Regions from separate parts of the Streptomyces sp. NPDC031100 genome, predicted to be linked through region 2. Evidence: riboswitches for the same ligand, from Rfam matches in the RefSeq annotation. Region 2 holds a riboswitch; each other region holds the start of a gene.
The links. Region 2 has a riboswitch for ZMP and ZTP ahead of ACZ5DS_RS34005 (maleylpyruvate isomerase family mycothiol-dependent enzyme). Riboswitches for the same ligand answer to the same signal wherever they lie in the genome.

Region 1 (4,471 bases), on a different contig from region 2:
CGAACATGAGCAACGACGAGATCTTCGCCGCTGCCTATCGCGAGCACTACTGGGCGGTCAGCCGCTATGTCGCCAGACGACTTCAGGGGCGGGCCGACGAGGTGGAGGAAGTGGTGGCGGAGGTGTTCACGGTGGCCTGGCGCCGCCGGGCCGACCTGCCCGCGACGCCGCTGCCCTGGCTGTACGGCGTGGCACGCAACTGCCTGGCCAACGCGGTACGCGGCTACGGACGGCGGCGCCGGCTGGTGGACCGGCTGGGCAACGACGAGGCCGCGCACGGCCGGCACATCGTGGACAGCCCCGACGCGGAGGCCCCCGGCGCCTGGGTGCACGACGCCCTGGCCCGGCTGCCCCCGGCGGACCGGGAGGTGCTGCGCCTCGCGGCGTGGGAGGAACTCGGCGCCGACGAGATCGCGGTCGCGCTGGGCTGCGGCAGACGGGCGGCGGCCATGCGCCTGCACCGGGCCCGGCGCCGCCTCAGAGCCGAGATCGACCGGATGCGGCCCGCTGTGGCAGCCGCGCCCGCCTCCGCCGACGCGACCGCCTGCAAGGACGACCGACATGGCTGACGAACTCGAACTCCTGCGCCGCGCCAACCCGGTGCCCACCGACGGCCCCCACTTCGGCGACGGGCCGCTGGACCACCGCGCCGAGCGGCGGCTGGAGCGGCTGCTGCACGAGGACCGCCCACGGCGCCGTATCGCCCCTCGGACCCGGCTGCTGTGGGGCCTCGCCGCCACCGCCGTCGTCCTGGTGACCGCCCTCACCGCGCTGCTCGGCGGCCCTGGCACCCCGCCCGCCCTCGCCGCGCCCCGCCCGCTGACCGTCCGGGCCCACTCCACGCCCGTACCCCTGAAGGAGCTGGTCGGCCTTGCCGCGGCGGCCGCCCAGGACGGCTCGCCGAGTCTGCGCAAAGGCACGCACGTGCAGTCGTGGAGCCTCAGCATGACCGACGGCAAGCCCCCCGTCACCCTTCCCGAGGAGCGGGTCGTGCGCTGGCGGGAGGACGACAGCCGCACGGAGCTGGTCGTCGCGACCGACCCGCGCCGTCCGGGCCGGCCGGTCGTCACCGACGAGGGCGGTGACCCGCGCGTGGTGGCGGACGGCCACGTCCTCGGCCGGACCACCTACCCGCCGAGCTGGAGCGACGCCCCGCCCGAGGCACGCCCGCCGCACGATCCGGCCGCCCTGCGCGCCTACCTTGCCGAGACCGTCGGCACCGACTCTCTACGCACCCCCGAACTCCTGGACGCCGTCAAGGAGTTGCTGGACCACTGGACCCTCGGCGCCCACGAGTCGGCGGCCCTCGTCCGGGTCCTGGCGGACGCCGAGGGGCTGCGGCCCGTCGGGCAGGTGACGGACCGGCTCGGCCGCCCGGGGCAGGCATACGCGTACGGGGGTGGGGGCGTCCGGCGCATGCTGATCCTCGATCCCCGCACCGGCGCCGTCCTCGGCCTGGAGACCACCTTCACCCGGGACGAGCCCGAGTACGCAGTCCAGGCCGGGGACGTCATGGAGTACAGCGCCTGGATGCGCTGACGAGTGCGCTGATCACACCCCGAGCTGCCGGGCGGCGGCGTCGACGGTCTGCTCCAGTAGCGTGGCGATCGTCATCGGGCCGACGCCGCCCGGCACCGGCGTGATCAGCGAGGCCCGCTCCACGGCCGATGCGAAGTCGACGTCGCCGATGTTGCCCGGGTTGTAGCCCGCGTCGACGACGACCGCGCCCGGCTTGATGTCCTGGCCCCGAATGAGGCGCGGTCGGCCGACGGCGGCCACCACGATGTCCGCCTCGCGGACCGCGGCAGGCAGGTCCCGGGTGCGCGAGTGGCAGTACGTCACGGTCGCGTCCCTGGCCAGCAGCAGCATGCCCACCGGCTTGCCGAGGATCGCGCTGCGGCCCACCACCACGGCCCGCTTCCCGGCGGGATCGACGTCGTACTCGTCGAGCAGCCGGATGATGCCGCCGGGCGTGCAGGAGACGAAGCCCGGCAGGCCGAAGCTCATCGTCGCGAACGAGGCGAAGGTGACGCCGTCCACGTCCTTCTCCGGCGCGATCGCCTCGAACGCGGCCCGCTCGTCGATGTGGTCGCCCACCGGGTGCTGGAGCAGGATGCCGTGCACGGCCGGGTCGGCGGACAACTCCCGCAGGGTGCCGACGAGTTCGGCGGTGGTCGTGGCGGCGGGCAGCGCCACGTGACGGGACTCGATGCCGGCCTTGCGGCAACGGTTCTGCTTCATGCGGACGTAGGTGACGGACGCCGGGTCCTCGCCGACCAGGACCGTGGCCAGACAGGGCGCGCTGCCCGTCCGCTCGGTGAGATCGGCAGCCTTCTTCGCGGTCTCCTCGACGATGCGGCGGGCGAGGGCGGTGCCGTCCATGAGGCGGGCCTGTGTCATCTGCACTCCTGAGCTGGTTGACCTTCATCGCCCAGGCGCGCGGCATCGACCACGGGCCGCTCCCCGGTGGTACTCCACCTCAGCGCCAGTCACGGCCCTCCCACAGCCTAGCCGAGAGTCCGGGCGGTGCTCAGGGCCTGTCCGGCGGATCATGCCGGAGACGCGGGACCTGGCACGCCCATCAGCCGGCCGCACCAGGCCCGCTCACCTGCGCCGACTTGGCGCCGCTTCCTTTCTCCGACCTGTTCCGTCGGACAGGCCCTGGGCCGCGTCCGCGGGCCCCGGGCACCATGGGGCCCGCCCCGGCGAGGAAGGCGTCCGCCTGGGCGGCCGGCCGGTCCGCGCCGATGGCCCCGGCCCGGCGGACGATCTCCGCCGCCAGCGCCACGGCGCCTGCCTCCTCACCCGCGTCCCGGGCCGGCACGGCCAGCAGCAGCTGCTGGGAGCGGGTGCCGGGCACCGTTCCGGCCCGGGCGCCCAGCGCGGTGGCCCGGCGCCGGCGCTCCCCGGCCGGCTCGTGGGCGCCGGCGTCACGGTCGTGGTCGCCGAGGTGCCGGAGCGCCTCGCGGGCCGGCAGACCGTCCGCGCCGCCCTCCCCGGCCCGCAGCGCCGCCGCGTAGAGCGTGGCTGCGGTCGCCCGCTCGGCGAAGTGGTTGTCCGTGACCAGCCTGCGGTACATCGATGCGCAGCCCCGCCGCACCTCCCCAGCGATCGGCGATGCTCAACTCACGTGCTGCAGCGAGGAGTTCATCGATGGACCGGCACGTGGCACACCGCCCAGGTCCGCCGGGACATCCTCCGACGGCCTGAAGCACTGGCAGTACGAGGTGCTGTCGGCGACCGCCGGCGGGTGCGGGTACGGCTCACCGAGGCCGGGCACGCCGCCTTCGAGGCGCATGCGGCAGCGGAGGACGCGGGTGAGGGCGCGCTGCTCGCAGCACTGACCGTAGAAGAACGGCGGACGCTTGCCGACCTGCTGCGGACACTGGTCCTGGCCGCCGAGGGCGCGTCCCCCGCGCCCGCCCCAGGGCCGCCCGGGCCGAGAAGGTCCAGGTCAGCCGGGAGGTGACCTGGACCCTCGCGACCTTCCTTCCTACTCGTCCCATGCCTGGATCAGGATCTGTTCGGCGATCTTCCCGTTCCGCAGAGTGATCATGGACTCGGCGAGGACACGGGTGCCGTCCGCGTACTCGCAGGACTCGGAGTAAGCGGCGTGGTCACCCTGGATGACGCACTGGTCCAGCTTGTGCGTCATGTCGCGGCTGTAGATGTCGTCGAGCAGCTCGGCTATCTCGCGCCGGCCGTGCAGGACCTTGGGCTGGCTGGGCTGGGTGTTGCGGTCGATGATGCGGATCTCCGCGTCGTCCGCGTAGAGGGCCAGCAGGGTGTTGCCCGTGTTCCCCTCTATGCCCCGACGCAGTGTCTCGGTGTCGAAGGTGGAGCCTGTCGCGGTGCCCATGGTTGACCTCCTTCAGGCGCCCGCGGCCCGGCGGGAGCAGACCGCACGCGCCCCACCTCCGAGACTCCTCCGCCCCGGCTGCAACGGCAAGCGCGGCCGACGCGGGCGCGTCGAACACCGGGCGGATCAGGAACGACGGCCGAAAGAGCCACGGCCGCCGTCGTGGTCCGTGCCGCTATCGATCTCCCGCGCGTAGGGTCGGCTCAGAAGGCACATCGAGGAAAAGAGGCCAGGCCATGGCGCAGGAAGTCCGCGGCGTGATCGCACCGGGGAAGGACGAGCCCGTACGGGTCGAGACGATCGTGGTCCCGGACCCGGGGCCCGGTGAAGCCGTCGTACGCGTCCAGGCCTGCGGTGTCTGTCACACCGACCTGCACTACAAACAGGGCGGAATTTCGGACGAGTTCCCCTTCCTGCTCGGCCACGAGGCCGCCGGCGTCGTGGAGTCGGTCGGCGACGGCGTGACCGATGTGGCACCCGGGGACTTCGTCATCCTCAACTGGCGTGCCGTGTGCGGGAATTGCCGGGCCTGTCTGCGCGGCCGCCCCTGGTACTGCTTCAACACCCACAACGCGAAGCAGAAGATGACCCTCGCCGCCACCGGGCAGGAAC
Region 2 (4,471 bases):
AAGGAGTACATCTGCTTGTTGTAGCCGCCGTTGAACTGGATGCCCTGCGCACCGACGACCGAGGTGAGCTTCTTGCCGTTGAGCGGGGCGACCACCGCCGCGCCGACGTCGTAGTTGATGTCCTCACTCGCCTCCCACTGCGGGGTGGTGAGCGTCTTGGCCGCGGTCCACTGGCCGTACGGCGCGTTGCCGTTGTTGTACGCGGGCACGAAGACCCAGTTGGTGTGCCAGCTGCCCTGATACTTCACGCAGTGTCCGGCCGTGATGACGGTGCTGGCGTTCTGGCTCGTCACGGCGTCGCCGGTGCAGGACGCGGTACGCCCCTGGAACGTGAAGAACACCCGGCCCGACGTCGTGATGACGGCCCCGCCGCCGGTCCACGGGCCACCTGCCTGCGGGAAGGAGGCCGGGGCGGCGGTGGGTTCGACCGTCGTCGCCTGCCTCTCGGTCCGGGAAGCCTTCAGGCTCCTGGCGGCCTTGGAGGTCAGCAGCAGATCGAGCGGGGTGGCGCTGCGCATCCGCTCGGGCGTCCAGAAGGTGCGGGACTTGTGCTGTTCGGCTGCAGAGGCGGTACGGGCTGCCACCGAGTGCCCAGAAGTGGCTTCAGGGGTGGCCGCGTTGGCGGCACCGGCGTCGACGAGGCCGCCTGTGAACAGGGCACCAACGGCCAGCAGAATTCCCGTTGTTGTGCGATGGCGTCTCACGCATGTCTCCTTCTGCCGTGCCCGGACTGATCGGGTCCGGGCAGGGTGGGGGAACGAAGAGCGGTGCGGATAGACGTGCGTGGGGCAGAGTGCCATGGAATCAGTGCGTTGTCAGGAGCGCGTCAACGACGGGGTGAGTGGGGCGCAGATGTACCGGTCGGATGACGGGCTTTGGGGGGAGCAGACGTGCGAGGCGTCACCAGGGGACGACCGGCGCGTTGACATGGCGGGCGCGCAATGCCCGTCTGTTGGGTCGAGACGCGTCGTGCCATGGTAAAAGCGCTTCGAAGGATCTATATGATCAAGTCTTCCCGGATTGCGGCCATCACGCTTCTCGCTGTTGGCGGCCTCGGCCTATCCGCGTCCAACGTTTCGGCAGCCGCCCCTCGCTTCGACGCTCTTCCGGTGGGTGGCCTGGTTCCTGGCCCTACGCAGTTCCTGCCGCCGCCCACGGGTGACAACCCTGATGAGTCGCTCACCGGTGGAGTCCTGTACAACCCTGCGGATCCCATCAGCTTGGGGCCGCTCAACGTCGCCGTCCCTGCAGTGGGCCTGCTGTAGGTTCGGCCCGGGCGCGCCGCCGTTCCAAAGGTGGAAGACGACCATCGGCTGCTTCAGATCTTCGCTGAGGTAGCCGAGAGTCTTTCCGGACAGAGGGTTGCTTCCTCCGAAGAGCACAGAAGGAGCACCGAACTCCGCAGTCGCGTCCGCCCATGTCCGCGTATAGCGAGGCCATGCCGTACTCGTAGTTGCGCCCAGGGACGTGCAGGCGTTTGTGGCCTGTCCTCGGGAGTCGTCACCCTTTAGGGTGGCTGAGGGCCGTGACTGGCGCTGAGGGTGGAGTACCACCGGGGAGCGGCTCGGCCGTCATGGTCTGTGCCGCGCGTCTGGGCGATTCACTGTGACGCTCAGGAGTGCGCGTGGCCGGTCCCGTTGCGATGAGTACGGCCGACATCGATGGCCTGATCGATGACGTCGTCCGGTCCAGTGGCCGGATTACCAGGGCCGTCGTCGGCCGGACCGATGCTGAACTGCGAGCCCCCTCGCGGCTCGAGGGCCGGACGCGTGGCCATGTGCTCGCCCATGTGGCCCACTCCGCCGACGCTTACGTGTGGCTGCTGCGCCTGGCCCGTACGGGCGCCGAACCGGGGCCGCGCAGGGGTGTGGCCGCCCTGGTGCAGGCGATGGAGGAGACCGCCGCGCTGCCCGCCGCCGAACTCGTCGCCGAGGTACATGACCGCCTGGCGCAGCTCGTGGCGGAGTCGAAGGACATGCCTGCGGCGGCGTGGGACAGCATGGTCACGGCCCTGGCAGGCTGGCGGCACCCGGCCCGGTACACCCTCCAGCGGTGTCGGCGGGAACTTGAAACCCACCACCTGGACCTGGACTTCGGCTACCGCACGACGGACTGGCCGGACGCGTACGTCTCCTGGGCACTCGATGACACGCTCGCCGCACTCAAGGCTCAAGGCTTCGCCGTTTCCTCGGTCGAAGCGGTCGATCTCGGCCGGTCCTGGGAGCTCTGCACGGATGGCCCCGCGATCGCCGGCCCCGGACACGCACTGCTCGGCTGGCTCAGCGGCCGGACTTCCGCCGCCGGGCTCGTATCCGACCATCCGCCGACAGTTCTGCCGCGTTTGCCGGCCTGGCCGCAGCCGCCGTCCCCGGGTTGGGGGCGCGCCGACGAAGGCGGCAGTGCATGAAGCACGTCGCACGACGCACAGCCGCGCGCTGCACCCGCCTCGGCAGTCATGGTGGTTCTAGCGGCAGGAGCCGGGGCAGAGCTGTTTTCGCGGAGCCCCCGCACGGGCGGGCAGTGCGTCGCCGTTGTGGTGACGATCCGTCGCGTCCCCACCGGCGCCCGGCGCGCCCGCCGGCCCACCCGATCTTCCGCAAGGACCTGAGCCTCCGGGCGCCCGGACACCGAGGCCTTCACCCTGCACGGCCAGGACCAGCGGGCGGCTGCCCTCTTCGCCGTACGGCTCGTCCGGCTCGGGCACGACGGCCTGGCGAGCAGCCGATGTCCACGAAGCCTTCGCCAGGGCTCCGCTCTGTGATAGTCACTGCTCCCCGGTACAGCAGCCGCGCCCAGGCGCAGAGCCCGTGACCGCGTCCAGGCGGCAGAAGCAGGACGCCTCGATCGGTACGTCCGCCATCGCTGCGGCGATCTTCAGCTGCTGGGCCACGATCTGTGCCTCTCCCTCCTTGCCGAGCCGCACGAGGCACTCGTGGAGGCCGTGCAGGGCCCAGACGTTGCCCGGGTGCTGCAATGCGCGCGGCAGCGTGTCGTCGAGTCCGAGGTCGGCGCGATAGACGGCTTCGGCCTCCGCGACCAGGCCCTGTTCGAGGAGCAACGCGCCGTATGCGTGCCGGGTGGGCTGCATCCACCCCCACGGCTCGTCGTAGGGAAGGCCGTCGTCCAGCTCGATCGACCGACGCAGTGCCGCGAACGCCGATTCGTACTTCCCCTTGCGGTAGTCCAGCTCTCCGTCCAGCATGTGCGCGGCGATCGCCAGGATGTCCGAGCAGGTGTTGTTGAACAGCATCCGTGTCTCCGGGACCCGGGCGACCGCGTTGCGGAAGAGCTCACGTTCCGCCTCGGCCTCGTCGATCCGGCCCGTGGCCGAGAGAGCGACCCCGCGCGCGTACCGCAGCATTGCCGTGGTCACGCAGTACAGCTGCGCGTCGGCAGGTGTCGGAAGGATGAGGATGTCGTCCCAGCGGCCGAAGCGGATGAGCACGTGCACCCGCATCGCCAGGAAGCCCTCGAGCCAGTCGGCCATGGGCGGGCTGTCCATGCGCAACAGTTCCTCGGGCACGGCCGCTTCGAGCCGGTCCGCCGTTTCGATCGCGTCCTGGAAGCGTCCGAGGAACATCGCGCCGTAGATCTTGAAGTGGTAGTTGTGACACCGGTACAGGGTGTAGAAGTTCATCGCCCCGGCCCTGGCGTGGAACTTCTCGTCGGCCGCGATCGCCTCGGCGTTGTCGGAGATCACCCGGCGGTAGTCACCGCAGAGCACTTCCAGGTGCGACGGCATGTGCTGGAGGTGGCCCGCGTCCGGCACCAGACCGCGCAGCCGGTCACCCACCGGCAGGGCGACCTCGGGCGTCGGGGACATCTCCATCAGGTGGATGTACAGGTGGAGCAGGCCCGGGTGGCGCGCGCCCGCCTCCGTGGCCATCGCCCGTTCGAGCACCGCCTTGGCCTCGGTGGTGCGCGAACCCGGGGCCGGCCTGCCCGTGCGGATGTCCCAGAGCTTCCAGGGCGTGAGATTCATCAGGGCGTCGGCGTACAGGGTGGCCACGTCGAGGTCGTCGGCCGCCAGTCGGTGGACGTCCCGCATGCTGTCGGCGTAGGCGACGTTCCACACGGAACAGTCCTCGGCGGCCGGGGCCTGGACCCGCGGATAGCGGGCGTGCAAGGCACCGATGAGGGCCTGTTCGACCGGGGCGGCGCCGGCAGCCTTCGCGTGTGCGCGCTGCACGGCGGCATGCGCACGCTCCACCGTCCGCCCCAGGTCCTGCTCGTCGAAGGACTCCCAGGGCTTGTTGTAGTTGGGGCCGAGCGCGTAGGCCAGGCCCCAGTCGGCCATGGCACAGTGGGGATCCGCCGCTGCGGCGGCCTCGAAACAGCGGACGGCCTCCTCGTGGTTGAAGGCGTACGTCCAGTTCAGCCCGCGGTCGAACCACGTCTGCGCCTCGGAGGACGACGTCGTCACGCGCCGGCCGTGGCTGCCGAGGTCGTAGTAGGGCATACGAGCTCCTCA
Region 3 (4,471 bases), on a different contig from region 2:
CGACGACTTCGCTCGGGCACCGTCATCCTCGGCGGCATGGGCCTGTTGGCCACCGCCCTGACCGCCTGCTCGTCCGACCCGGACAAGCGCTGCGTCGACCGGAACAGCTACCAGCTCACCAAGGGCTACAAGGTCGTCTCCGACAAGAACTGCAAGACGACCAAGGCCTCCGTGAACGGCGCCTGGTACTACGGCGGCAAGAAGAAGGGCTCCTGGGTCAAGGGCGGCTCCTTCACCAAGCCGAGCAGGGGCTCCGGCTCCGGCTCCGGTTCGCACGGTTCCTCGGGCGACAGCCACAGTGTCCACCGCGGCGGCTTCGGCGGCGGCCACGGCAGCTCCGGCGGCTGAGCGGAAGCAGCAGTCCCATGGAACGCCGTACGACCACCCCCCGCCCCGGCTGGCAGCAGACCGTCGAGGAGCAGGGGCTCGTCTATCCCCTCACCCGCCACCCCGACGGCGAACTGCGCCCCTACTGGGACGAGAGCGCCTACTACGTCTTCACCCTGGAGGAGGTCGAGGCGCTGGAGGAGACCGTCGAGGAACTGCACCGCATGTGCCTCGCGGCCGCCGAGCACATCGTGGCGAAGGACCGTCTCGCCGACCTCGGTATCACAGAGCCGCGCATCGCCGAGGCCGTCACCGAGGCCTGGCGGCGGCGCGCCGAACTCCCCTCCGTCTACGGCCGGTTCGATCTGCGGTACGACGGCACGGGCCCGGCCAAGCTGCTGGAGTACAACGCGGACACCCCGACCTCCCTGGTCGAGGCCGCCTCACCCCAGTGGTTCTGGATGGAGGAGCGCTTCCCCGGCGCCGACCAGTGGAACTCCCTGCACGAACGCCTGGTCGACGCCTGGCGGAAACAGGCCGGACTGCTCCCGCCGGGCAGCCCCCTGCACTTCGCGCACTCCTCCGCCGACGAACTCGGCGAGGACCTGATGACGGTCGCCTATCTGAAGGAGACCGCCGAACAGGCCGGCCTCGCCACCGACTGGATCTCCATGGAGGAGATCGGCTGGGACACCCTCTCCGGCCGCTTCGTGGACAACAGGCTCCGCTTCATCCGCAGCATCTTCAAGCTCTACCCGTGGGAGTGGCTCACCACCGACGCCTTCGCCGGGCACGTCCTCGACACCCTGGACAACGGCGGTGGCACCGGCAGCACCCTGTGGATCGAACCCGCCTGGAAGATGCTCCTGAGCAACAAGGCCCTCCTCGCCATCCTCTGGGAGCTGTACCCCGGCCACCCGAACCTGCTGCCCGCCTACCTGGACGGCCCCCGCGAGCTGGCGCGCTCGGCCGGCTACGTCGCCAAGCCCCTGCTGGGCCGCGAGGGCGCGGGCGTGACCGTCCACGAGCCCGGCGCACCCGCGGTCGTACGGGACGAGCCCTGCTGTTACCAGGCGCTCGCCCCGCTGCCCGCCTTCGACGGCAACCACGTCGTCCTCGGCGCCTGGGTCGTCCTGGACGAGCCGGCCGGCCTCGGCATCCGCGAGTCCTCGGGCCTGATCACCGACGAGTACGCCCGCTTCCTGCCCCACGTGATCCTCCAGGACACTCCTAGACCTCCAGCACCGCCCGCAGCTGGGCGAGACCCCAGTCCAGGTCCTCCTTGCTGATCACCAACGGGGGTGCGATCCGGATCGTCACGCCGTGGGTGTCCTTCACCAGGACACCCCGGTCCATCAGCCGCTCGGACACCTGCCGACCCGTACCGACCCTCGGCGCGATGTCGACCCCGGCCCACAGCCCGCGCCCGCGCACCGCCGTCACCGTGCCGGTGCCGAGCAGGGCGCCCAGCTCCCGGTGCAGATGCTCGCCTAGCTCTGCGGACCGCGCCTGGTACTCGCCCGTGCGCAGCATCGCGATCACCTCCAGCGCCACCGCACAGGCCAGCGGATTCCCGCCGAACGTCGACCCGTGCTCACCCGGACTGAACACCCCGAGCACCTCGGTGCTCGACACCACCGCCGACACCGGCAGGATCCCGCCGCCCAGCGCCTTCCCCAGCACATACACATCCGGTGCGACCCCCTCGTGCTCGCACGCGAACGTCCGGCCGGTCCGGCCCAGCCCCGACTGGATCTCATCGGCGATGAACAGCACGTCCCGTTCCCGGGTCAGCTCCCGCACCGCCGGCAGATAACCGGCCGGCGGGACGATCACCCCCGACTCGCCCTGGATCGGTTCGAGCAGGACCGCGACCGTGTTCTCGGTGAGCGCCTCCCGCATCGCGGTCAGGTCGCCGTACGGCACGATCTGGAAGCCCGGTGTGTACGGCCCGAAATCCGCCCGCGCCTCGGGGTCGGTGGAGAAGCTGATGACCGTCGTCGTACGGCCGTGGAAGTTGCCGCTCGCGACCACGATCTTCGCCATCTCGGCGGGTACCCCCTTGATCCGGTACCCCCACTTCCGGGCCGTCTTCACCGCGGTCTCCACCGCCTCGACGCCGGTGTTCATCGGCAGCACCATCTGCATGCCGCACAGCGCGGCCAGCTCGGTGCAGAACGCGGCGAACCGGTCGTGGTGGAACGCCCGCGACGTGAGCGTCACCCGCTCCAGCTGCGCCTTGGCCGCCTCCACCAGCCGCCGGTGGCCGTGGCCGAAGTTCAGCGCCGAGTACCCGGCCAGCAGGTCGAGGTAGCGCCGCCCCTCGACATCCGTCATCCAGGCTCCGTCCGCGGTGGCCATGACCACCGGCAGCGGGTGGTAGTTGTGCGCACTGTGGGCGTCGGCGGCGGCGATGAGCGTCTCCGTAGCGTTCACGGGAACTCCAGAGGGCCAGAGAGTCGGGATGCACCCCCCTTCTTATCCTCGCTCGCATGGTGGACGCGGGACCTGCGCGATCCGACGCGCCCGGTAGGCTGATCGACGGGCCGTGACTGGCGCGCTGGGATGGGACGGACCATCGGGGAGCGGCCCAGTGGGAAAACAGTGCCGTGCGCCTGGGCCGAACGTGAACGCTGTACGCACGCCGTCCGGAGGTCCCCATGCCAGAGCAGCCCCTGTCGACCGAGTCCACCGCCTTCCGTGCCGCCCTCGACGTCATCCGCGCCGTGGAGCCCCGGGTCGCCGACGCCATCGGCCAGGAGGTGCACGACCAGCGCGAGATGCTCAAGCTGATCGCCTCCGAGAACTACGCTTCCCCGGCCACCCTGCTGGCGATGGGCAACTGGTTCAGCGACAAGTACGCCGAGGGCACCATCGGCCGCCGCTTCTACGCCGGCTGCCGCAACGTCGACACGGTGGAGTCCCTGGCCGCCGAGCACGCCAAGGCGCTCTTCGGTGCCCGGCACGCCTACGTCCAGCCGCACTCCGGCATCGACGCCAACCTCGTCGCCTTCTGGGCCGTACTCGCCGACCGCGTCGAGGCTCCCTTCCTGGAGAAGACCGGCGCCCGCCAGGTCAACGACCTCTCCGAGGCCGACTGGGCCGAGCTGCGCCAGGCCTTCGGCAACCAGCGCATGCTCGGCATGTCCCTGGACGCCGGCGGCCACCTCACCCACGGTTTCCGCCCGAACATCTCCGGCAAGATGTTCGACCAGCGCTCCTACGGCACCGACCCGGCCACCGGCCTGATCGACTACGAGGCCCTGCGCGCCCAGGCCCGCGACTTCAAGCCCCTGATCATCGTCGCCGGCTACTCGGCCTACCCGCGTCTGGTGAACTTCCGGATCATGCGGGAGATCGCCGACGAGGTCGGGGCGACCCTGATGGTCGACATGGCCCACTTCGCGGGCCTCGTCGCCGGCAAGGTCCTGACCGGCGACTTCGACCCGGTCCCGCACGCCCAGATCGTCACCACCACGACCCACAAGTCCCTGCGCGGCCCGCGCGGCGGCATGGTCCTGTGCGACGACTCCCTCAAGGACCAGGTCGACCGCGGCTGCCCGATGGTGCTCGGCGGCCCGCTCCCGCACGTCATGGCCGCGAAGGCCGTCGCCCTCGCCGAGGCCCGCCGGCCCGCCTTCCAGGACTACGCCCAGCGCATCGTGGACAACTCGCGCGCGCTGGCGGAGGGCCTGATGCGCCGGGGCGCGACCCTCGTCACCGGCGGCACGGACAACCACCTCAACCTGATCGACGTGGCCACCTCCTACGGCCTCACCGGCCGCCAGGCCGAGGCGGCCCTCCTGGAGTCCGGCATCGTCACCAACCGCAACGCCATCCCGGCCGACCCGAACGGCGCCTGGTACACCTCCGGCATCCGCATCGGCACCCCCGCCCTCACGACCCGCGGCCTGGGCATCGCGGAGATGGACGAGGTGGCGGGCCTGATCGACCGCGTCCTCGGCACCACGCAGCCGGGCAGGACGAAGTCCGGCGCCCCCTCCAAGGCGGCCCACGTCCTGGAGGAGAAGGTGGCACAGGAAATCGCCCAGCAGGCGACGGACCTGGTGGCGGCGTTCCCCCTCTACCCGGAAATCGACCTGGGCTGATCGCTCCCTGAGGGGCAGCATGCCCAGGGGCGGGG

Region 1: linked by a shared signal. The riboswitch ahead of ACZ5DS_RS21440 (bifunctional 5,10-methylenetetrahydrofolate dehydrogenase/5,10-methenyltetrahydrofolate cyclohydrolase) and the one ahead of ACZ5DS_RS34005 (maleylpyruvate isomerase family mycothiol-dependent enzyme) in region 2 are both predicted to bind ZMP and ZTP.
Region 3: linked by a shared signal. The riboswitch ahead of ACZ5DS_RS30825 (glycine hydroxymethyltransferase) and the one ahead of ACZ5DS_RS34005 (maleylpyruvate isomerase family mycothiol-dependent enzyme) in region 2 are both predicted to bind ZMP and ZTP.

Annotation. Positions count from the first base shown of each region.
Region 1 is NZ_JBVIGN010000007.1:240,287-244,757, reverse strand. Features, by position in the region: gene ACZ5DS_RS21450 (RNA polymerase sigma factor) at 6-569, shown strand; gene ACZ5DS_RS21445 (CU044_5270 family protein) at 562-1,539, shown strand; gene ACZ5DS_RS21440 (bifunctional 5,10-methylenetetrahydrofolate dehydrogenase/5,10-methenyltetrahydrofolate cyclohydrolase) at 1,552-2,400, opposite strand; ZMP/ZTP riboswitch at 2,423-2,503, opposite strand; gene ACZ5DS_RS21435 (hypothetical protein) at 2,582-3,079, opposite strand; gene ACZ5DS_RS21430 (nuclear transport factor 2 family protein) at 3,494-3,859, opposite strand; gene ACZ5DS_RS21425 (S-(hydroxymethyl)mycothiol dehydrogenase) at 4,096-4,471, shown strand, end outside.
Region 2 is NZ_JBVIGN010000014.1:250,393-254,863, forward strand. Features, by position in the region: gene ACZ5DS_RS34000 (trypsin-like serine peptidase) at 1-704, opposite strand, end outside; ZMP/ZTP riboswitch at 1,516-1,604, shown strand; gene ACZ5DS_RS34005 (maleylpyruvate isomerase family mycothiol-dependent enzyme) at 1,643-2,407, shown strand; gene ACZ5DS_RS34010 (tetratricopeptide repeat protein) at 2,765-4,459, opposite strand.
Region 3 is NZ_JBVIGN010000012.1:175,963-180,433, reverse strand. Features, by position in the region: gene ACZ5DS_RS30840 (hypothetical protein) at 1-348, shown strand, start outside; partial or broken gene ACZ5DS_RS30835 (glutathionylspermidine synthase family protein) at 366-1,547, shown strand; gene rocD (ornithine--oxo-acid transaminase) at 1,558-2,763, opposite strand; ZMP/ZTP riboswitch at 2,866-2,955, shown strand; gene ACZ5DS_RS30825 (glycine hydroxymethyltransferase) at 2,988-4,436, shown strand.